DNA from 3 places in the Fundidesulfovibrio sp. YSD1 genome. Region 2 is predicted to be linked to each of the others. Evidence: predicted binding sites of a transcription regulator. Region 2 holds the regulator's gene; each other region holds the start of a gene.

What was found. Region 2 encodes sigma-54, which starts transcription at its own class of promoters, with help from an activator protein. Its sites were predicted from a motif close to CTGGCACGGNNNNTGCTT; they were not measured.
Region 1: ACZ5V4_RS14100 (anion permease) is a predicted target of sigma-54. The motif match lies at 2,948-2,965, and genes of this name have one in related genera.
Region 3: ACZ5V4_RS07610 (PEP-CTERM sorting domain-containing protein) is a predicted target of sigma-54. The motif match lies at 4,029-4,046, and genes of this name have one in related genera.

Annotation. Positions count from the first base shown of each region.
Region 1 is NZ_AP043666.1:3,024,363-3,031,904, forward strand. Features, by position in the region: gene kdpA (potassium-transporting ATPase subunit KdpA) at 1-674, opposite strand, end outside; gene ACZ5V4_RS14090 (potassium-transporting ATPase subunit F) at 671-760, opposite strand; gene ACZ5V4_RS14095 (sigma 54-interacting transcriptional regulator) at 950-2,839, opposite strand; gene ACZ5V4_RS14100 (anion permease) at 3,023-4,456, shown strand; gene mdh (malate dehydrogenase) at 4,485-5,417, shown strand; gene ttdA (L(+)-tartrate dehydratase subunit alpha) at 5,474-6,373, shown strand; gene ttdB (L(+)-tartrate dehydratase subunit beta) at 6,370-6,975, shown strand; gene ACZ5V4_RS14120 (tartrate dehydrogenase) at 6,998-7,542, shown strand, end outside.
Region 2 is NZ_AP043666.1:145,923-153,464, reverse strand. Features, by position in the region: gene rapZ (RNase adapter RapZ) at 1-494, opposite strand, end outside; gene ACZ5V4_RS00795 (PTS sugar transporter subunit IIA) at 609-1,061, opposite strand; gene hpf (ribosome hibernation-promoting factor, HPF/YfiA family) at 1,061-1,597, opposite strand; gene rpoN (RNA polymerase factor sigma-54) at 1,639-3,078, opposite strand; gene ACZ5V4_RS00780 (KdsC family phosphatase) at 3,272-3,832, opposite strand; gene ACZ5V4_RS00775 (CTP synthase) at 3,829-5,466, opposite strand; gene ACZ5V4_RS00770 (phosphoribosylformylglycinamidine synthase subunit PurQ) at 5,610-6,422, shown strand; gene tadA (tRNA adenosine(34) deaminase TadA) at 6,784-7,254, shown strand; tRNA gene ACZ5V4_RS00760 (tRNA-Ser) at 7,276-7,369, shown strand; gene ACZ5V4_RS00755 (helix-turn-helix domain-containing transcriptional regulator) at 7,500-7,542, shown strand, end outside.
Region 3 is NZ_AP043666.1:1,614,282-1,621,823, reverse strand. Features, by position in the region: gene ACZ5V4_RS07620 (ABC-F family ATP-binding cassette domain-containing protein) at 1-862, opposite strand, end outside; gene ACZ5V4_RS07615 (ATP-binding protein) at 897-3,122, opposite strand; gene ACZ5V4_RS07610 (PEP-CTERM sorting domain-containing protein) at 3,262-3,981, opposite strand; gene ACZ5V4_RS07605 (DMT family transporter) at 4,275-5,207, shown strand; gene bamE (outer membrane protein assembly factor BamE domain-containing protein) at 5,226-5,507, opposite strand; tRNA gene ACZ5V4_RS07595 (tRNA-Leu) at 6,016-6,102, opposite strand; gene ACZ5V4_RS07590 (bifunctional riboflavin kinase/FAD synthetase) at 6,240-7,181, shown strand; gene ACZ5V4_RS07585 (UbiA family prenyltransferase) at 7,194-7,542, opposite strand, start outside.

The DNA of each region.
Region 1 (7,542 bases), 870 kb from region 2:
CCAGAGCCGTTCAGCACGGGAGCTTCGTAGGCCACGGGCTCCAGGAGTTTGGCCGTGGCCGAGCCCTCCAGAGTCTGGGGCACGCCCTGCCAGATGAGCGCCAGGGAGAGCGCCACGGACAAAGGCAGCAGCACGTAGAGCGTGGACCGGGTGAGGTCGCGCCAGAAGTTGCCCAGCCTGTCGGTCTCGCGGCGCGAGAGCCCGCGGATGAAGGCGGCCATCACGGCCATGCCCGTGGCGGCGGAGACGAAGTTCTGCACGGTGAGCGCCGCCATCTGGGTGAGGTGGCTCATGGTGGTCTCGCCGCCGTAGGCCTGCCAGTTGGTGTTTGTGGCGAAGCTCACGGCGGTGTTCAGCGCCACGAAGGGGTCCACCCCGGGGAGCCCGGCCGGGTTCTCCGGCAGCACGCCCTGGAGGCGTTGCAGGGCGTAGGCCGCCAGGAGCCCCAGGGCGTTGAAGGCGGCCACGGCCACGGCGTAGGTTTTCCAGTCCATCTCCGCGTCCGCGTCCGCCCGGCACAGCCGGTAGAGCAGGCGCTCCACGGGGCCGAGCACGCGGCTCAAGCCGCAGGGCTGGTCCTGGTAGACCCGGGCCATGTACAGGCCCAGGGGCCAGGACGCGCCGAGCAGCAGGGCCAGGAAAAACAGATACTGGATGATGTCGGTGACGTTCATTCGAACCACTCCGGTTTGCACAGGGCCGCCAGCAGGTACACGAACAGGGCGGCCGTTATCGTCAGGGCCAGGGCGTCCATGGTCATTTTCCCTCCAGGCGGGAGATCGCGGCGATCAGGCCGAAAAGCCCGAAGACCAGGGCCAGGATGAGGGCGACGAGAAGGATGTCCATCGGTTCCTCCTTGGGAGTCGATGGAGCGAAGATAAGCAGGGGCGCGTAAAGAAGGTGTAAAGACCGGGGGCGGGGGCGTAAAAAAAGTGTTGCCGGGGAGAGGCTACGCCCCCCCCCGCAGCGCGCGCATCCTGCGCCAAAGCGTGGAGCGGCTCACGCCCAGGAGCCTGGCGGCCTCGCCCACGCGCCCGCCCGCCCCGGCCAGGGCGTCGCGGATGCGCTCCTCCTCGGGAGGCAGGCCCGGCCCGGGCTCGTCCCGGCCCTGCCCCGCCTGTGTTTGGGGCTGCGGGGCCTGATCCAGCAGGGTCCTCAGAAGCTCCGGGGTGACGGCGTGCTCGTGGTGCGTGGCCGCCACCCGGGCCATGACGTTCTGCAACTCGCGCACGTTGCCCGGCCAGGGGTGCGCGCGCAGGGCCTCGATGGCCCCGTCCGGCAGCGAGTACTTGCCGGGCCGCCCCGAGGCCTGGGCCAGGAAGCGCGCGGCCAGCTCCGGGATGTCCTCCGGCCTCGCGCGCAGGGGCGGCAGGCGCAGGCGCAGCACGTTCAGCCGGTAGAAGAGGTCGTCGCGGAAGCGCCCGTCCGCCACCAGCCTGCCCAGGTCCTTGTTGCTGGCGGCCACCACGCGCACGTCCACGTGGATCACCTGGTCGCTGCCCAGGCGCATGACCTTCTTCTCCTGGAGCACGCGCAGGAGTTTGCCCTGGGTGGAGGGCTCCATCTCCGCGATCTCGTCGAGAAATATCGTCCCGCCGTGGGCCAGCTCGAAGAGCCCGGGCTTGCCCTTCTGGCTGGCCCCGGTGAAGGCCCCGGGCTCGTAGCCGAAGAGCTCGCTTTCGAGCAGCTGCCCGGGCAGGGCGGCGCAGTTCACGGCCACGAACGGCCCGCCGCTCCTGGCGCTGGCGTTGTGCACGCCCTGGGCGAAGAGCTCCTTGCCGGTGCCGGTCTCGCCGTGGATGAGCACCGTGGCCGAGGTGCGCGCGTAGTCCATGCCCATGGCGATGGCCTTGCGCAGCGCCGGGCTCGAGCCCACCACGTCCTGGAAGCGCGAGCCCGCCACGTGGCCGGAGGCCATGATGCGCCTGCGCACCGTGGCCTCCATCTTCTGGATCTGACGCACGTCGTGGAAGGTGGCCACCGCGCCCACGGTCTCGCCGCCCACGGTGACCGGGGCCGCGCTGCACATGATCTCCTGGTCGAACACGCGCTTTATCTGCCCCGCCTCCTCGCGCCCGGAAACGAGCACCCGCTCCAGGCCGGACTTGGGCCAGACCTGGGCCACGGGCCTGCCCAGGGCGTCGGCCTCGGTCAGGCGCAAAAGCCTCACGGCCACGGGGTTGAACACCGTGACCACGCCCCGGCGGTCCACGGCCACGATGCCGTTGTCCGTGGAGGTGAGCACCGCGCGCATGAGGGAGCTCTTGGCCTTTTCCACGCTTCTGCCGTGTACGATGCGCTTGGCCTCGTTGACCGCGGCGAGGATGCCCCTCGGGCCTGTCTCCACCGGCTGGCAGGGCACGCCGAGCCTGCCCGCGATGAGCGCCATGATGTAGCCGCCCACCACGATGTCCGCCCCGTCGTCCCTGGCCCTGAGCACCGTGGAGGCGATGTCCTCCTCCTCGCGCCATTCGTAGGAGCGCACGTCCACGCCGAGCATGGCCCCGATCTCCAAGGCCCCGTCGGACATGGGCGGGAAGGCCACCACCGCCACGCGCCTGGCGCGCAGGCTGGCCTTGTGGATGGCCGAGAGCAGGTCGAGCCCGGAGGTGGAGACGTCCACCACGGAGAGGTCGGGCAGGGCCGCGCGGACGCAGCGCGCCGTGGCCCCGCGCGAGATGACCACCTCCACCCCGGCGGCGGCCAGGGTCCTGGCGGTGTCGGCGGCCCCGGCCATGAGGCCCTCGGCCAGGATCACGTCCGGGTGCTCGCGCACCAGGACCTGGCGGGCCGTCTCCAGCATACGTTCGTTCAGGGCGATAAAGGCGATGGTGTTCATTTGTTTCACTCGTGCAACATGATGAGACGTTTTAAGACAAGATGCAACATAATCGTCTCATCCGGAGCAGCCAAGTGTATAACATACTAAAATAATTCATTGATACTTCTGGAACGATTTCTGCTTTCCGGGCCTTGAGCATCCGCGACACGCCCAAGAACCGGCAAACAAAAGGAGCAGCACATGAAGTTGAACTGGAAGGCGGTCCTGCCCGTGATCGTCGGGGTGGCCCTCTGGCTCGTCCCGACGCCCCAGGGCCTGCAACCCTACGCGTGGCAATACTTCGCCCTGTTCGTGGCCGTGATCACCGCGCTGGTGCTGGAGCCCATCCCGGCCGCCGCGGCAGGGCTCATGGGCATCACCCTGGCCGCGGCCCTGAACCTCGTGCCCGCCCAGCCCAACGCCGCGCCCACCACCTCGGACGCCGTGCGCTGGGCCTTGTCCGGCTTCTCCAACAACACGGTCTGGCTCATCTTCGTGGCCTTCATGTTCGCCATGGGCTACGAGAAGACGGGGCTCGGCAAGCGCATCTCGCTCATCCTCATAAAAAAGCTCGGCAAGAGCACCCTGGGCCTGGGCTACGCCGTGGCCCTGGCCGACCTGACCCTGGCCCCGTTCACGCCCTCCAACACGGCGCGTAGCGCGGGCGTGATCTTCCCGATCATCAAGAACATCCCGCCGCTCTACGGCTCCACGCCCGAGAGCGGGGCGCGCAAGATCGGCGGCTACCTGATGTGGACCGCCCTGGCCACCACCTGCGTCACCAGCACCATGTTCCTGACGGCCCTGGCCCCGAACCTGCTGGCGCTCTCGATCCTCGAGAAGACCACCAAGATGACCGTGGGCTGGACCGAGTGGTTCACGGCCCTGGCCCCGGCCTGCATCCTCTTGTTCATCACCCTGCCGTACCTGATCTACGTGATCTATCCGCCCGAGATCAAACGCAGCGAGGACGCCCCCAAGTGGGCCGGAGCGGAGCTCTCCAAGATGGGCCCCGTCACCGCCAGGGAACTGATCATGGCCGGTCTGGCCCTGTTCGCCCTGCTGCTCTGGATCTTCGGGCCCAAGCTTTTCGACGCCACCACCGTGGCTCTCATGGCCCTGTCGCTGATGATCCTGACCAAGGTGGTCACCTGGGAGGACATCATCGGGCACAAGACCGCCTGGAACGTGCTCTGCTGGTTCGGAACCCTGGTCGCCCTGGCCGACGGCCTGGCCAAGGTGGGCTTCCTGAAGTGGTTCGCGGCCCTGGCCGCCGGGGCCATGTCCGGGTTCTCGGTCAACGCCCTGATGATCGCATTGGTGCTGCTCTTCTTCTTCATCCACTACATGTTCGCGAGCCTGACCGCCCACACCACGGCGCTCTTGCCCGTGATCCTGGCCACGGCCATGAGCATCCCCGGCATCCCCATGAAGACCTTCTCCATCCTCATCTGCGCCACCCTGGGCCTCATGGGCATCCTCACCCCCTACGCCACGGGGCCGAGCCCGGTGTACTACGGGTGCGGCTACATCACCCGCAAGGAATTCTGGACCCTGGGCTTCGTCTTCGGCGTGATCTTCATCGGCGCGCTGGTGGGCATCAACTTCCCCTACCTGCTGATGCTCGCGCCCTAGGCCCGGGCGGACTCATGGAGGCAACCGCATGAACGGGAAAATCACTGTCTTCGGCGCGGGAAACGTCGGCGGAGCCGTCACCAGGCGGCTCATCGAGCGCAAGCTCTGCAAGAAGGTGGTCCTGGTGGACCGCAACCCGGGCAAGGCACAGGGCGTGGCCCTGGACATCCTGGAGGCGAGCCCCGTGGACCTGCTCGAACCCGTGTGCATCTCCGGCGAGGACCTGGAGCAGAGCCGCAACTCCGAGATCGTGATCATCACGGCCGGGGCCACGCGCAAGGAGGGCATGACCCGCGACGACCTCCTGCGCATCAACGCGGACATCGTGCGCGAGTGCGTGTCCAAGGCCGCGCACTTCAGCCCGTACGCGTTCTACATCATCGTGAGCAACCCGCTGAACGTCATGTGCCACGTGGCCATGCGCGCGGGCCAGATACCACGCACCCGCGTGACCGGAATGGCCGGGGTGCTGGACGCCTGCCGCTTCCAGTACTTCATCTCCAAGGAGCTCAATGTCTCGGTGGAGAACGTGCACGCCATGGTGCTCGGCGAGCACGGCGAGGACATGGTGCCCGTGCCGCGCTACTCCACCGTGGCGGGCGTGCCCATCACGGAGCTTCTGCCCCCGGAGAAGATCGAGGAGCTGGTCAGCCGCACCCGCGACGGCGGGGCCGAGATAATTAGGCTCATGCAGACCAGCGCCTTCTACGCCCCGGCCTCGGCCGTGACCCAGATGGTCTCGGCCGTGGTCATGGACAAGAAGAAGATCCTGCCCTGCGCCACGCTGCTCACCGGCGAATACGGCATCAACGGGGCCTTCGTGGGCGTGCCCGTGAAGCTCGGGGCCAACGGCGTGGAGGAGATCAGGCAGATCGAGCTGACCGGCGACGAGAGCCAGGCCCTGGCCAGGAGCGCCGAGAAGATACGCAAGCAGCTTGAGACGATAGGCGAGGCCTGCTGAGGGCCTTGCCCCCAACGCGCTCCATGGGCGCACAGACAAGTAGGAGGAGCTTGCGAATGGACAAGCAAGAGGCCCGGCGGTCCCTGACCGGCATCATGGCCAGATTCACCGGATACGTGGGCAAGCGCCTGCCCCAGGACGTGCTGGACAAGCTGGCCCAGCTGCGCGAGGGCGAGGACAGCCCCTTGTCCCGCGTGGTCTACGACTCCATGTTCGACAACCTCGAGGCCGCCGACAAGCTCGACCGGCCCTGCTGCCAGGACACCGGCGTGATCCAGTACTTCGTGCGCGCCGGGGCGAACTTCCCGCTGCTTGGCGACCTGCCCGGCATCCTGGCCGACGCCGTGCGCCAGGCCACCAAGGACGCCCCCCTGCGCCACAACGCGGTGGAGACGTTCATCGAGAAGAACACCGGCGACAACACCGGCACCCGCGTGCCCTGGATCGACTGGGAGATCGACGGCGACGGCGACTCGGCCGTCATCGAGGTCTACATGGCGGGCGGCGGGTGCAGCCTGCCCGGCGCGGCCAAGGTGCTCATGCCCTCGGCAGGCTACGAGGGAGTGGTGCAGTTCGTGTTCGACGTGATCACCTCGTACGGCGTGAACGCCTGCCCGCCGCTCCTGGTGGGGGTCGGCGTGTCCACGTCCGTGGAGACGGCCGCGCTCCTCTCCAAGAAGGCCATCCTGCGCCCCATAGGCACCCGCCACCCCGACCCGCGCGCGGCCGAGATGGAGCTCCTTCTGGAAAAGGGTCTGAACGAAGTGGGCCTCGGCCCCCAGGGCCTCTCGGGCAACTCCACTGTGCTCGGCGTGCACATCGAGTCCTCGGCCAGGCACCCCTCCACCATCGGCGTGGGCGTGTCCGTGGGCTGCTGGGCGCACAGGCGCGGGACCATCCGCATCGCCCCGGACCTGTCCTACGAAATACTCTCGCACAAGGAGGCCGTGCTGTGAAAAAGGTCCTGACCACACCCATCAAGTCCGAGGACATCGAGTCTTTGCGCGTGGGCGACGTGGTGTACCTGGACGGCCACCTGGTCACCTGCCGGGACGTGGGCCACCGCAGGCTGATCGAGCTCGGGCGCGAGCTGCCCGTGGACCTCGCGGGCCTGGCCATCTTCCACGCCGGGCCCATCGTGGCCAAGGACGGCGACGCCTGGAAGATGATCTCCATCGGCCCCACCACCAGCATGCGCATGGAGGCCTTCGAGGACCAGTTCATCGAGCGCACGGGCGTGAAGCTGATCATCGGCAAGGGCGGCATGGGCGCGGCCACGGCCGAGGCCTGCAAGCGCCACAAGGCCCTGCACGCGGTGTTCCCGGGCGGGTGCGCGGTGCTGGCCGCCACCGAGGTGGAGGAGATCGAGCGCGTGGAATGGCAGGACCTGGGCATGCCCGAGGCCCTCTGGGTCTCGCGCGTGAAGGGCTTCGGGCCGCTGATCATCTCCATCGACACCCACGGCGGCAACCTCTTCGAGGCCAACAAGGCCCAGTTCAACGAGAAGAAGCTGCCCATCATCGAGGACATCAACCGCCAGGTGCGGTTCATCAAATAGCTGCACTCACAGGAGAAACGACGTGAAGAAATACAAGATCGCGGTGATTCCCGGCGACGGCATCGGCAAGGAACTGGCCCCCGAGGGCGTGCGCGTGCTGGACGCGGCCGCCGCCGCTTGCGGCAACTTCGCCCTGGAGTACGAGTACTTCCCCTGGGGCTGCGAATACTACCTGGAGCACGGCAGGATGATGGCCGACGACGGCCTGGAGACCCTCAAGGGCTTCGACGCCATCTACTTCGGGGCCGTGGGCTATCCCGAACTGGTGCCGGACGACATCTCCCTGCACGGGCTTCTGATCAAAATCCGCCTGGGCTTCGACCAGTACATCTGCCTGCGCCCCAACAAGCTCCTGCCCGGCGTGCCGAGCCCCCTCAAGGACAAGAAGCCCGGCGACATCGACATCATCACCGTGCGCGAGAACACCGAGGGCGAATACGCCGGGGCGGGCGGGCGCATGCACCCGGGCCAGCCCATGGAACTGGCCGTGGAGACCTCGGTCTTCACCCGCACGGGAGTCGAGCGCGTGATCCGCTACGCCTTCGAACTGGCCCGCTCGCGCCCGCG
Region 2 (7,542 bases):
AACTTCCACTTGTCCTGGAGCTGGCGGCGCAGGTCGTGGATGGAGAAGCCCGTGGTGTCCATGACCAGGTCGGCGGCCTCGCGCAGCGGGGCCATGCGCCTGCGCTCCTCCTCCACGGCCTCGCCCAGGCCGTAGCCCTCGGACTCGAAGGGGTGGGGCCTGCGCGTGGTGGCGTAGCGGCGCATGATCTCCTGGGTGGACGCCTCCACGAACACGATCTGCGGCGAGTCGCCCGCGGCCCTGAGATCGGCGATGGCCGGCTCCCAGCCCGTGACGAAATCGGCCTCGCGCAGGTCCATGCCCAGGGCCAGGCCCCGGTAGCGGTTGGCCCCCTGGCCCTTGAAGAGGCTCACGAGCTTGGGCATCAGGCTGGCGGGCAGCCCGTCCACGCAGAAATAGCCCAGGTCCTCGAAGACGTTGAGCGCCGTGGACTTGCCCGATCCGGACAAGCCCGAAATCACGACGACCGGCAGGTCGGCACCAGCACCCGGCATAGCCCAGCTCCTTGTGAAAAGTCCCCGCACGCTTTCGCGGGCGGGGACTTCCTAGCACGACATCGGTCCGGTTGCATGACGGAAGCGGCCGCGCCTTCCCGAGGCTTCACGCCATCAGGAATGGCTGGCCAGTACCCGCCAGAGGCCGTCCTGGTCCTGGGCTTCGAGGAAGGACTCCCTGAAGCCTTCGTCCGAGAGCAGCCTCGATATCTGCGCGAGGATGCGCAGGTGCATGCCCGCCACGTGTTCCGGGGCGAGCACCAGGAAGAATATCCTGCACCGCTTGTGGTCCAGGGCCTCGAAATCCACCCCGGACTTGCTGCGGCCGACCACGATGACGATCTCCCCCAGGGAGTCCATCTTTCCGTGCGGGATGGCCACGCCGTCGCCGATGCCCGTGGTGCCCAGGTTCTCCCTGTCGAGCAGGACCCTCAAGGCTTTTTTCGGGTCCACGTCCGCGAAGGCTTTCGCCACGGGCGCCACCAGTTCGGCCAGGACCTCGGGCTTGTCCGAGGCCTTGAGGTCGTCCAGCACGAAATCCCTGCGCAGGAACTCTCCCAGCCGCATCAGAGGGATACTCCAGGGTCGATCAGGCCGTAGTCGGCGTTCTTGCGCTTGTAGATCACGTTGATGCGCTCGCTCTCGGAGTTGAAGAACACCAGGAACTCGAACTTCATGGCGTCGAGCTGCAGGGCGGCCTCTTCCACGCTCATGGGCTTCGGGTTGTACTTGTCGGACTCCTCGATGGAGCTGACCTTGCCCTCGGCCATGCTGACCACGCCCATGGTCACGGAGGCGGAGGCGGCCTTGCGGCGGTCCTTCATCTTCTCGCGCATCTTGCGCATCTGGGCTTCGAGCTTGTCCGTGATCATGTCGATGGTGGAGTACATGTCGTCGGAGCGCTCATGGGCGGAGATGTGCATGGCGTCGGCGTCGATGACCACGTCCGCGATCTGGCGGGTCTTCTCCACGGAGAGGGTGACCACGACCTCGGCGTTCTCGGCGTTGGGCATATATTTGTTGAGCTTGTCGAAACGCTTGCCAGCGTATTCGCGCAGACCGGGAGACGGCTCGAAATTCTTGAAATGGAAAGCGATGTTCATGATATCCTCCGGAAATGGCCGCTTTGGACGATGCGGCGTTTTTACAGGACTTCCTTGCGCTTGGACGAGGACTCGATGCCCATGGCCATGCGGTACTTGGCCACGGTGCGCCGGGCTATGTTCACCTGAAGCTTCTGCTTGAGGATGTCCGCGATCTGCTCGTCGCTGACGGGCTTTTTCGGGTCCTCCGCGGCGATGAGCTGCTTGATGAGCGCCTTCACCGACTCGGAGCCCACGCTCGACCCGTCGTCGAGCTCCAGGGCCGAGTTGAAGAAGAACTTCAGCTCGAAGATGCCATGGGGGGTGGCCACGTACTTGCTGGTGGTGATGCGGCTGACGGTGGATTCGTGCATGCCGATGTCGTCGGCCACGTCCTTGAGGATCAGCGGCTTCAACTTGGTCACGCCTTCCTCGAAGAAATCGCGCTGAAACTTGACTATCGATTCCAGCACCTTGAACAGCGTGCGCTGGCGCTGGTAGAGGCTCTTCATCAGCCACTGGGCCGAGCGCATCTTGTCCTGGAGGTAGTCCTTGTCCTTGCCCGTGCCGATGCGGGACATGTCCTCCATGTAGTACGGGGAGAGCTGGAGCTTGGGCAGGCCGTCCTCGTTGAGCACGATGACGAAATCCTCGCCGTACTTGTACACGTAGGCGTCCGGGCTCACGTAGACGGGATCGGATCCGCTGAAGTGCGAGCCGGGCATGGGGTCGAGGGACTGGATGATCTCAAGGTATTCCTTGATGTCCTCCAGCGTGATCCTGAACTTCTTGGCCAGCTGCTTGTAGCGCTTCTTCTCCAGGTCCTCCAGGTGGTCGCGGACGATCTCCAGGAGCACCGGGTCCTTGTAGCGGTAGACCTCCAGCTGCACCAGCAGGCACTCCTGCGGGGTGCGGGCGGCCACGCCCACGGGGTCGAAGCGCTGGAGCGTGTAGAGAACCTTCTCCACCATGGCGGGCTCCACGGCGCAGTCGGCCGCGATGTCCTCCACGGACTCGCCCAGGTAGCCCTGGGCGTTCAGGTTGCCCACGATGCCCTCGGCCACGCGGCGCTCTTCGGGCGTGAAGGGCGAAAGATTGATCTGCCAGGCGAGGTGGCCCTCCAGGGAGGGCTTGGAGGAAAGCCTGGCCTCGAAGGACATGCCCTCCTCCGGGGCCTCGTACTCGCGCACGGTGGCCTGGCGGGAGGTGGAGGCGAAGTCGCCGATGTAGTCGTCCCACTCGGCGGTCTTGAGCAGCTCGCGCTGCATGGCCCCCTCTTCCTGGGTGGCGTCCGGCGCGTGGGAGTCTTCCGCGATGGTGGGCTCGGGCCGGTCGTCGTCCTGGTAGGTCTCCTCCAGAAGGGGATTCTCGAGCATCTCCTTCTGGACGGTCTCCACCAGCTCCAGCCTTGAGAGCTGCAACAGCTTGATGGCCTGCTGCAACTGCGGAGTCATCACCAGTTGCTGCGAAAGCTTGAGTTGCTGTCTGAGCTCAAGAGCCATGCGCGCTCGGTACCTCTCGGTCGGGTTCAGGGGCTAGCAAGAAAAATGCCGGAAACACCTAATCGGCAACGGCGGTTATGCACTAAAAGAGGGAACGTGGCAAGACTTGACGCGGTTTCTCCGCAAGGCCCAAGGGTGCGCCGGGCGGTTTTGCAGGTCGCAAGGGGAGCAAGGCGGCGTTTTCGGGGCCGTTTCAGCACGACCAGCGGTCCCAGATGCCCGAAAGCAGGCCCTGGGCCAGGAGCAGGAACCTCGCGGCCTCCCGCACCGCCCCGTGCCCCCCGGGCCTGCGCGACACCCACTGGGCCAGGCGCAGCACCTCGGGCTGGGCGTCGGAGGGGGCCATGGGCAGGCCCGCGCGGGCCATCACGGACGCGTCCAGCCAGTCGTCGCCCATGTAGGCGGCCTGCTGGGCCTCCAATCCCTTCGATTCCAGAATGCCCTCGAACACGGGCAGCTTCTTCAGGTGCCCGCCGTGGAACTCGCGGATGCCGAGTTCGCGCATGCGGTGCTCGGCCTGGACGTTGCCCAGCCCCGAGATGACCGCCACCTCGATCCCGGCCTGCATGAGGAGCTTGAGCCCCATGCCGTCCTGGACGCCGAAGCGCTTGAAGCCGACGCCGTGCTGCGAGGCCCCGTCGTGCCAGACGCCGTTGTCCGTGAGCACCCCGTCCACGTCCAGGACGAGGAGCTTCACGGACCTGGCCAGGCCCAGGGCCCGGCGGTTGACGCCGGGCCTGACGGGCCGCCTCACTTGCCCTCGCGGGCGGCCTTGGAGGCCCTGATGAACTCGCGGAACAGCGGGTGCGGCTTCATGGGGTTGGACTTGAACTCCGGATGGAACTGGCAGCCCAAAAACCACGGATGCCCGGGCAGCTCGACAACCTCCACCAGGGACTCGTCCGGCGAGAGCCCGGAGAAGACCATGCCCTTCTCCTCCATGCGCGCGAAGTAGGCCTTGTTGAACTCGTAGCGGTGGCGGTGGCGCTCCTCGATGTTGGCGGCCTGGTAGGCCTCCATGGCCGCGGTGCCGGGCTTGACCACGCAGGGGTAGGCGCCCAGGCGCATGGTGCCGCCCATTTCGGAGTCCACGTCGCGCTTCTCCACCTTCTTGGTGCGGAAGTCGTACCATTCGCGCATCAGGTAGATGATCGGGTCGGGGCTCAGGCGGTTGAACTCCTCGGAGTTGGCCTCGGGCAGGCCGAGCACGTTGCGCGCGAACTCGATGCAGGCCAGCTGCATGCCCAGGCAGATGCCGAAGAAGGGAACCTTGTTCTCGCGGGCATACCGGATGGCCGCGATCTTGCCCTCCACGCCGCGCGAGCCGAAGCCGCCGGGCACGAGGATGCCGTCCATGCCCGCCAGGCGCTCGGCCACGTTGGCCGGGGTGACCTCCTCGGAGTTCACGTAGACCAGGTCGACCTTCACGTCGTTGGCCACGCCGCCGTGCACCAGGGCCTCGTGCAGGCTCTTGTAGGCCTCCTTGAGGTCCACGTACTTGCCCACGATGCCGATGGTCACCTCGCCCTTGGGGTGGGCGAGCTTCCTGCACAGGTTCTGCCAGGGGTCGAGCTCCGCGTTCTTGGCGGGCAGGCGCAGGAGGATGGCGATCTTCTGGTCCACGCCCTCGGCGTAGAGCTTGAGGGGCACCTCGTAGATGCTTTTCACGTCCACGGAGGTGAACACGGCGTCCGGGTCCACGTTGCAGAAGAGCGCGATCTTGCTCTTGAGCGACTGGTCCAGGTCGATCTCGGAGCGGCAGAGGATGATGTCGGGCTGGATGCCGATGGAGCGAAGCTCCTTGACGCTGTGCTGGGTGGGCTTGGTCTTCAGCTCCCCAGCCACGCGGATGTAGGGGATCAGCGTCAGGTGGATGTAGAGCACGTTCTCCTTGCCCAGGTCCGTGCGCAGCTGGCGGATGGCCTCCAGGAAGGGCTGGCCCTCGATGTCGCCCACGGTGCCGCCGATCTCGATCAGGGCCACGTCCTCGTCCTTGGCCACGCCCAGAATGGCGCGCTTGATCTCGTCGGTGATGTGCGGGATCACCTGCACGGTGCCGCCCAGGTAGTCGCCCCGGCGCTCCTTCTGGATCACGTTGAAGTAGATGCGCCCCGAGGTGATGTTGTTGGCCTGGGACATGGCCACGCCCAGGTAGCGCTCGTAGTGGCCCAGGTCCAGGTCGGTCTCGGCCCCGTCGTTGGTGACGTAGACCTCGCCGTGCTGGAAGGGGTTCATGGTGCCCGGGTCCACGTTGATGTAGGGGTCGAGCTTCATGATGGTGCAGCGAAGCCCGCGCGCCTGCAGAAGCGCGCCGATGGAGGCCGCGGCCAGGCCCTTGCCCAGGGAGGAAAGCACGCCGCCGGTGACGAATATGAACTTGGTCTTCATAGGGATAGAGACTCCTTGGATGCTCTGGAAGAAACATGGAAAACCCCCGCCCGGTTGACGCCTTGCGCGGGGGCACGTAATGTCGCTCGGATACGTCTAAGCGACCGGCCCGGATTTTTCAAGAAACCCCTGGAGCATTGTTCATGGCCCAAGTGAGAACCCTGGTCATCACCGGATACGGCACCAACTGCGAGGCGGAGTCCGCCCACGCGGCCAAACTCGCCGGTTCCGACCAGACGGACATCGTCTTTTTCTCCGACATCATCGCCGGACGGGTGCGCCTGCCCGGCTACAATTTTCTCATCTTCCCCGGCGGATTCCTCGACGGCGACGACCTTGGCGCGGGACAGGCCGGGGCCATCCGCTGGAAATACGCCAAGCCCGTCTCGGGCGACCCGCTGCTCGACCAGCTGCGCGCCTTCTTCGAGGACGGCGGGCTGATCCTTGGCATCTGCAACGGCTTCCAGCTGCTGGTGAAGCTCGGCCTCCTGCCCGCGCTGGACAACAAATATTTCGAGCGCCAGGTGACGCTCTCCAACAACGACTCCGGCCGCTTCGAGGACCGCTGGGTCACCGTGCGCGTGAACCAGGCCTCGCCCTGCGTGTTCACCAAGGGGATCGAGCACCTGGACCTGCCCGTGCGCCACGGCGAGGGCATGGTCATCCCCGAGGACAACGCCACCCTGTCGCGCATCGTCACCGAGAACCTCATCGCCCTGCAGTACGCCGACCCGGCCACCGGGCGGCCCAGCATGGAGTATCCCTACAACCCGAACGGCTCGCCCATGGCCATCGCCGGGCTCACCGACCCCTCGGGCAGGATTCTCGGGCTCATGCCGCATCCCGAGGCCTTCAACGACCCCACGAACCATCCCGGATGGACGCGCGGGGAAAAGCCGCGCCTGGGCATTTCCATCCTTGAGAACGGCATACGCCATCTCAAGGAGAATGCGTAGGGCGAAGAAGAAGAGCAAACGGCCGCAATGACGCCTTCCATGGCCTCGGGGATTGCGCGCCCGGACGCCCAAGCCGATCCAAGCTGCCGGCGCTTCGCGCCTCTGGCGCAAGCGCCAGCGCAAGATCGCCTTGAACGCCCGGGCGCGCCCCCCCCGAGACCACGGGAGGCGTTTCGCTTGGCCGCAGGTTTTGGGAAAAAAACAAGAGGCATCACCCCGCGCGGGATTCCAAAGGGCGAGAGCCCTTTGGCCGCCGGAGGCTGAATAACGTCACCCCTCTCACACCATGAAAGCCCCCTCCCCTCCCGTTTCCACGCTCCTGAACCAGCCCCCTCCAGGCTGGCGGTCCTGGCGGCTGGTGATGACGCGCGCGCTCAAGCAGGCCTGGCTCGCGGGCAGGCGCGGCGAGTCGCCCGTTGGGGCGGTGGTGATCGAGGCGGCCACGGGGCGCGTGCTGGCCGAGGCCTGCAACGGCCCCATCGGCGCGAGCGACCCCACGGCCCACGCCGAGATATTGGCCTTGCGCCAGGCCGGTCAGGCCCTGGGCAACTACCGCCTGAACGGGGCGATACTGGCCGTGACGCTGGAACCGTGCCTGATGTGCGTGGGGGCCATGGTGCACGCGCGCATCGGCGGCTTGGTGTTCGGCGCGCGCGACCCCAAGGCCGGGGCCGTGGTCTCCAACCTGGACCCGGCGGGGCTGGCGTTTTTGAACCACCGCTTCCCGGTGCTGGAGGGCGTGCTGGCCCAGGAGTGCGGGGCGACGCTGACGAGATTTTTCGCGGGCAGGCGCAAGGAGAAGAGGCTTGCCAACCGCGCCGGATTCGACTAGTTTGCGCTTCCCCATCGGCGCGGAGAGGTACCGAAGTGGCCGTAACGGGCCCGACTCGAAATCGGGTTGTGGGCTAATAACCTGCACGTGGGTTCGAATCCCACCCTCTCCGCCATCTTACTTCCCGTGCATTTTCGCATAGTCAAAACGATCCCCAGGGATCGTTTTTTTTGTTGCCTTGACTTCCGTATCCGAACGGGTACGCCTGTGGGCAATGCCGCCAAGTCAAAGGGCTATTCAAGGAAATCAGTAAGTTCGACGCTGTGCAGTACCTCGACAGCGAGGAAA
Region 3 (7,542 bases), 1.5 Mb from region 2:
CCGCGAAGTCGATCCCGGCGCGGCCGCGCTGGGCGTTGCGCTCGCGGGTGGCGTCCAGCTCGCGCATGAGCCGCCCGGCCTCCTCGATGCGGCCCTTGGCCTTGGTGGTGCGGGCCTTGGCCCCCCGGCGCAGCCACTCCACCTCGCGGCGCACCTTGGAGGCCAGGGCCTGCTCGAGCCCGGCCTGGGCCGCCAGGAACTCCTCGCGTTTCTCGAGGAACACGCTGTAGGGGCCGTCCACGCTCAGGAAACCGCCCGGGTAGGCCTTGTCCAGCTCCACGGTGCGGTTGGTGACGTTCTCCAAAAAGCAGCGGTCGTGGCTTATGAGCACGAAGGAGAACCGGGCCTGGGACAGAAGCTTCTCGAGCCAGAGCACGGAGTCCAGGTCCAGGTGGTTGGTGGGCTCGTCGAGCAGCAGCACGTCGGGCTCGGTGACCAGGGCGCGGGCCAGGGCCAGGCGCTTGGTCCAGCCGCCGGAGAGCCCGGACGCGGGCTGGGCGAAGTCGGTGAACCCGGCCCTGCTCAGGGCCTCGCCCACGCGCGCGTACACCTCGGACTCGCCGAGCCCGTGCCCGATGAGCGGGCGCAGCGGAGCGGCCACGGCCTGCTCCACGCTCACGCCCTCGGGGAACTCGTCGCGCTGGGCCATGTAGGAGAGCCTGGCCTGCTTGCGCAGGGTGCGCTCGCCGGAGTCGGGATTTTCGATGCCCGCCAGGATGCGCATCAGGGTGGACTTGCCCGAGCCGTTGGCCCCGATCAGGCCCACGCGCTCGCCCTGGCCCACGGTGATGCCGATGCCGGAGAAGAGGGTGCGCGCGCCGTAGGACTTGGCCGCGTCCTTGAGGGTGACGATGGTGCTCATGGGCGCAAGCACTTAGGGCATCGCGGCCCCGGCGTCAAAGAGCGGCTCGGGCGGCGTCCAGGGCCGAAGCGACCTCGGCCGCGAGCACTTCCGCCAGGGCCGCGTCCGCCTCGCGGCAGGCCTTCTCGAAGGCGGAGGCGGGCTTCACCAGCCCGGCCAGCTCCAGGCCCATGGCCGTGCCCTTGATATCGTGCGCCGCCATGGCCGCGCCCGGCAGGTCCCCGGCGGCGAGGCGCTCGCGGGCCAGGGCCAGCCGGGCGTCGATGTAGGCCACGGCCTCGGGCAGCAGGGCCGCCATGGCCAGCGCGGGCCTGGGGGCCGCGCCGCAGTGGCGCGTCACGGCCTCGGCCAGGGCGTCGAGCTTCACGGGCTTGGAGAGGTAGTCGGTCATGCCCGCGGCGATGAAGCGCTCCCTGTCCCCGGCCATGGCGTAAGCCGTGAGGGCGATCACCGGGGTCCTGGCCGCGCGCTCCCCGCAGGCGCCCTCGCGCAGCCTGCGCACTGTCTCCACGCCGTCCAGGCCCGGCATCTGCACGTCCATGAGCACGAGGTCGAAGGGCTCGCGCGCGAGCAGGTCCAGGGCCTCGCGGCCGTCCCGGGCCGTGGCCACGCCGTGGCCCATGGCCGTGAGCGACTGCTCGAACACGTGGCGGTTGACCGGGTTGTCCTCGGCCACCAGCACCCGGCGCGGCGCGGGGCTCTCGCCGCATCGCGGCGCCTCGGGCGCGGCCTCCCCGGGGGAGGCCCGCTCCACGCCGAAACGGGCCGTGAAGTGAAAGGAGCTGCCCTTGCCCGGTTCGCTCTCCACCCAGACGCGCCCGCCCATGAGCGCGGTGAGCTCCCGGCAGATGGCCAGGCCCAGGCCCACGCCCTGGTGCGTCTTGGAAAAGGTGGAGTCGGCCTGGCGGAAGCAGTCGAACACGGCCGCGTGCAACTCCGGAGGGATGCCTATGCCCGTGTCCGACACGGTGATGCGCAACTCCACCCGGCCCTCGGCGTCCTCGGGCGCGGCCTCGGCCCGCACGCGCACGAAGCCCATCCGCGTGAACTTCACCGCGTTGCCCACCAGGTTGCCGAGCACCTGGCCCAGGCGCACGGGGTCGCCCCGCAAGAGCCTGGGCACGTTTTCGGCCACGTCGATGTTCAGGTCCACGTCCTTGCCGCGCAGGGCCAGGCGGTGGGCGTCCAGGGTCTTCTCCAGAACCTGCCGGGGCTCGAAGGGCAAGTCCTCCAGGGCCAGCTTGCCCGCCTCGATGCGCGAGATGTCCAGCACGTCGCCCACGATGGCCAGGAGCAGGCGGGCGGAGTCCTCGATCATGCCCAGGTTGGCCTCGACCTTCTCCGGGTCGCGCACGCGCCTGCACAGCTCGGTGAGCCCCAGGATGGCGGTCAGGGGCGTGCGGATCTCGTGGCTCATGTTGGCCAAAAAATCGCTCTTGGAGCGGCTGGCGGCCTGGGCCTCCTGGTTGGCCCGGCGCAGGAGCTCCTCGTCGAGCTTGCGGTCGGAGATGTCCTGGAGGGAGCCGAAGATGCGCACGCACCTGCCGTCCTGGAAGACGGGCCGCCCGATGACGCGCACCCAGATGGGGCGGCGCTTGAGGGTGAACCCCTGGAGCTCCAGGTCGAAGGGCTTGCCGTGCGAGACGGCCGCGCCCATGGCCAGGGCGAGCCTTTCGCGGTCTTCGGGCGGGTAGTAGTCCAGGTGCTCGCCGGGCCCAGGGGGCTCGCCGCCCTCGTGCTCCAGGATGTGGTAGAGTTCCCGGGTCCAGGCTCCCTTGCCGGTGGCGAGGTCGTGCTCCCAGCCGCCCACGCGGGCCATCCTGCCGATCTCGTGCAGCAGTTCCTCGCCGCGCCTGCGCGCCTCCTCGGCCTGATCCCGCTCGGCCACTAGCCCGCGCAGGGCGTCGGCCTCGGCGGCGCGCAGGCGCATCCCGTGGAGGACCTGGGAAAACCAGGAGAGGGCCACGCAGGAGAGCACGAACACGCCCATGGCCAGCCAGTCCTCCCGGACGAAGAGGAAGGGCTGGCCCATGGTCTGCAGCCAGATGGCGGCCAGGGCGGAAGCGGCCGTGGCGATGAGCCCGCTGGCCGAGCCGCCCAGCAGCGCCGCGAACATCACGGCCGGGAAGAACGTGACGTAGGGTATGCGGGGGCCCAGCTGGCCCAGGAAGGCGATGCGCACGACGGCCGCCGCCGCGACGGCAAGCAAGGCGAGGGAAAGCTGCGGCCAGAAGGTGTCGACTGGGTAGGAGCGGGTCATGATGCCCTCTTCGCTTGAAGCGGCGTGCCCCGGAATGTACCCCAGGCGCGCCCGGCGGTCCAGTGGCCCCGGGCATGGAAAAAGGCCGCCCGCGCGTGATGCGCGGGCGGCCCTTGCGTTCAGGAAAGGCGTGTTCCGGCTAGGCGGCCTTGCGCCTGCGCGCGCCCCAGAGCCCGGCCAGGCTCGCGCCGGTGAGCAGCAGGGTGGCGGGCTCGGGGGTGGGCACGGTGCCCACGTTGTCCCAGTACACGTCGAAGGACTGCCCGAAGTTGTAGGAGTTCAGGATGATGTTGCCGAAGGTGCCGTCCTGCCAGGGGTCGGCGAAGGCGTAGAGCAGCACGTCGTCAACGTAGTAGTCCATGCTGCCGCCGGAGTAGCGCATGGTGATGTTGTGCCAGGCGTCCTCGGAGTAGCCGGTGCCCAGGGTGATCCAGCCGCCGTTGTAGTAGTCGAAGGCGTAAAAGCCGGCGGCCACGGATGCGCTGCTGCGCCAGGCCACGATGGGGTAACCGGCCACGGCGTTCAGGGAGTCGAAGGTGGTGGCCCAGATGCCCACGTTGGCGTCGCCCCAGGAGGAATCGACGTACAGGTCGGCCGTGACGCCCAGCTTAAATATGTCGGCGTTCACATCGATTTTTTTGCCCTGGTAGTTGTAGAAGCTGTCGGCTCCGGCATCGGCTCCGTTTATGCCGATGCGCAGGCGGTTGTCGCCGTCGAACATGGCGGTCTCGAACACGGCCGGGGCCTTGCGGTCGGTGTACCAGGCTGAAAGATCAGGGTTGTTGAAGTCGATGGTGGCGGCGAAGGCGTTTCCGAGGAAGGCGAGCGAAAGCAGCATCGAGAAGAAAATCCGTTTCATTTCCATACTCTCCCGGTATATTGATTTGTATGACCAGGAAATCGAATAAGCAATAAGCATGCCTCGCTATCAGCTCAGAATCTCATGTGAAATTTCACGCAAACAATGCTTTTGTAAGGAACTCCGACGGGAGGATTTAAGAAATGTTTACAACTGGTTGCGGAGGATGATCGTCGAGGGCTTCGTTTCCCTCGATCCCGAGGGGTCGAAGCCGGGGCGGGGAGCTTGCATTTCCCGGGGGGCGGGAATATTGCGCCCTTCGCTCGAGCAGAAGAATTGAGGGGAAGCCAGCCATGTCCACCGGCAACGGAGCCGCAAACCAGGGCCTTTTCCTTGGCGTCGCCGCCGCCACGCTCTGGGGGATGTCCTTCGTGATCCCGGCCATGCTGCCGGGGTGGAGCTCGCTGGAGATCACCCTGGGCCGCTACTTTTCTTACGCCGCCCTTTCCGTCGTGCTCTACCGTCGCGGCAGGCGCTGCGGCTTCCCGCCGCTCGGCTGGGCCGTGTGGCGCTCCGCCTTCTTCCTGGGGCTCTCCGGCTACATGCTGGCCTACCTGCTGCTGGTGGAGTCCATCCAGCTCATCGGCCCGGCCGTGCCCGCCCTGATCATGGGCACGAGCCCGGTCAGCGTGGCGCTCTACGGAAACCTGCGCCGCCGCGAATACCCCTTCCTCCGGCTCGCCGTGCCGCTGGCGCTCATCTTCGCGGGCCTGGCCGCGCTGAACGTGGCCCGGCACGGCCTGCACCTGGCCTCGGGGGAGGCTTCCGCCGCCCCGGTGCTCCTGGGGCTCGGGCTGTCGCTTGCGTCCCTGGGCTGCCTGACCTGGTACCTGGTGGCGAACCTGATGTTCCTCAAGGACCACCCCGAGATCCGGCCCATTCACTGGGCCAGCGTGGTGGGCATCGTGCTGGGGCTCATGTCCGCCGCGCTCCTGCCGGTGGCGCTTGCGAGCGCGCCGCCTCCCGGCCCGCGCGACCTCGCGGCTTTCGTCGCAGGTTCGCTGGTGCTGGGGCTCGTGGCGTCCTGGGGCGGGGGCGCGCTCTGGAACCGCGCCTGCGCCATGCTCCCGGCTTCGCTTGCCGGGCAGCTGATCGTCTTCTGGCCCCTCTCCGGGCTCGCCCTGGCCTACCTTCTGGAGGGCCGCCTGCCGGGCCTGGCGGAAACGGCCGGCATCGCCCTGACCCTGGCCGGCGTCGTCCTGGGCATCCGCCGCTCGCGCGCCTGAGGTGGCGGGGCGCGGGGCCTACCAGTCCGAGGCCTCGTCCTTTCCGTAGGAGACGACCCTGCCGTCCACGAGCACCACGCGGTAGCGCTCGGCGACGACGTTGAACGGCCAGTCCACCGCAGCGTAATACAGGGTCTCGGTGTCCTTGTCGTAGCTCACGCTGCTGGGCTTGCCCAGGGCGTCGACCACTTCCTGCTTGCTCATCCCGGGCTCCAGCGCGGCCATCCTGCTGGCGGGCTTGGCGCAGGCCGACAGCGACAGCGCGAGAAGCAGCGTTGCGAGCACATGCCATTTCTTCATGACCACCCCTTTAAAACGTCCCCGGTTTCTCTTGCGCCCTGTTCCGGCCGGGCCGGGAGAGGCGTCCTGCGGGCCTCTTCCAGTGGCGGCCCATGGAAATGACCGGCCGCGCGCCGGACTTGATCAATGGAATAGCCCCTGGCGGCGGCGCGACTCAAAAGAGGACCGCAAGCGGTTGCATCCAGCTAGATGGCATCTAGCAAAGGCTTCAGGGCGCATCAAGATGCGCGGGGTGGAGAAACAGAAGAAGGCCCGGAGAGTGAAGAGGGTTTCAGGCGGATGCGCGTCCGGGCGTCACGGACTCTGATCCTGAAGCGAAGCGCCCCATCGCGCTGTACCAAGCGGGGAGAAGTGTCCACACGCCCCTCAGTGGGCAGGGGCGAGCGCGGTTGTGGACCACCAATGTGTACCACCGCTGATGATTCAGGCCGTCAGAGCCACTCTTGAAGAGGTTCCGGCCTTCAAAAACAAGGAAGGCCGGGCATTTCTGCCCAGCCTTTTGCTTCCTTGGTGCCGAAGAGAGGACTCGAACCTCCACGGAGTTGCCCCCACTAGACCCTGAACCTAGCGTGTCTACCAATTCCACCACTTCGGCGCGGGAAGAGACATCTATCTCGGGTGGGGGTGGTTGGCAAGAACTTTTTTTGATTTCTTGAAAATTTTCCTTTCTTGAAGCTCGGGGCGCTTTGGAGTAACCACCAGCGGGTCATTAGCCCACCTCAGGAACCTCCAATGATCGTAGCCCGAACTTTCGACGAACTCGAAGGCGTCCTCAACGGCAGCTGCCTGACCATCGGCAACTTCGACGGCGTGCACCTGGCGCACCAGAAGCTTCTCGGCCGCGTGCGCGAGCGCGCCAAGGCATTGAACGTGGTCAGCCTGGCCGTCACCTTCGAGCCGCACCCGCGCGCGGTGCTCCTGGGCAAGAACGTGCCCCCGCGCCTGACCACCCCGGACGTCAAGCTGGAACTCATCGCCGAGACCGGCATCGAGGCCTGTCTGGTGCTGCCCTTCACCCGCGCCTTCGCCTCCATCGAGCCAGAGGACTTCGTGCGCGACTGCCTGCTGCGCGATTTGGGCATGCGCGAGCTCATCGTCGGGCACGACTGGGCCTTCGGCAAGGGCCGCAAGGGCGACTTCGAGACCCTGAGCGCCATCGGGCGCGACGCGGGCTTCATGGTCGAGCGCCTGGCCCCGGTGCTGGTGGAGGACGCCGTGGTCAGCTCCACGCGCATCCGCGACATGCTCACCGCGGGCGACGTCTGGGACGCGAGGCCGCTTCTTGGGCGCTTCCACAAGGTGCGCGGCGAGGTGATCCACGGCGCGGACCGGGGCGGGAAGCTTCTTGGCTTCCCCACGGCCAACATCGGAGCCACGGACCAGCTCCTGCCCAAGTCCGGCGTCTACGCCGTGTGGCTGAGCAGGAGCGGGCAGAACTGGGCGGGCGTGGCCAACATCGGCGTGAACCCCACCTTCGGCGGAGACCGCCTGAGCGTGGAGGCGCACATCTTCGACTACTCCGGCGACCTCTACGGCAAGGTGGTGGACCTGCACTTCGTGCAGAGGCTGCGCAGCGAGAGAAAGTTCTCGGGGGTGGAGGAACTCAAGGCGCGCATCGCCGAGGACGTGAAGATCGCCCGGCGCGTGCTGGCCGAGCCCGAGGCCATGCTCTAGGACCGGCGCTGGCTAACGCACCACGAACCAGAATATCACCGTTCCCAAAAGCGCCACGGGCAGGTAGCTGGCACGGCCGAAGAGCTTCGAGGCGCTTTCGCGCGTGGGCTTGGTCCCGAGCTCGCGCGCGGGCAGGGCCGTGAGCCAGCCCACCAGCGCGGCCCCGGCCAGAGCCAGCCACCAGGGCATCTTCGCGGGCGAGAGCGAAAGAATCGCCCAGGCGAGCGCCGTGGCCCCGGCGAGCGTCCAGAAGCTCACTTTGGCCGCGCGCGCGGTGCCCAGCACCACGCACATTGTCCTGGCCCCCTGCCTGCGGTCCAACTCCAGGTCGAACCAGTCCGCCGGGATGTTCTGCCCGCCG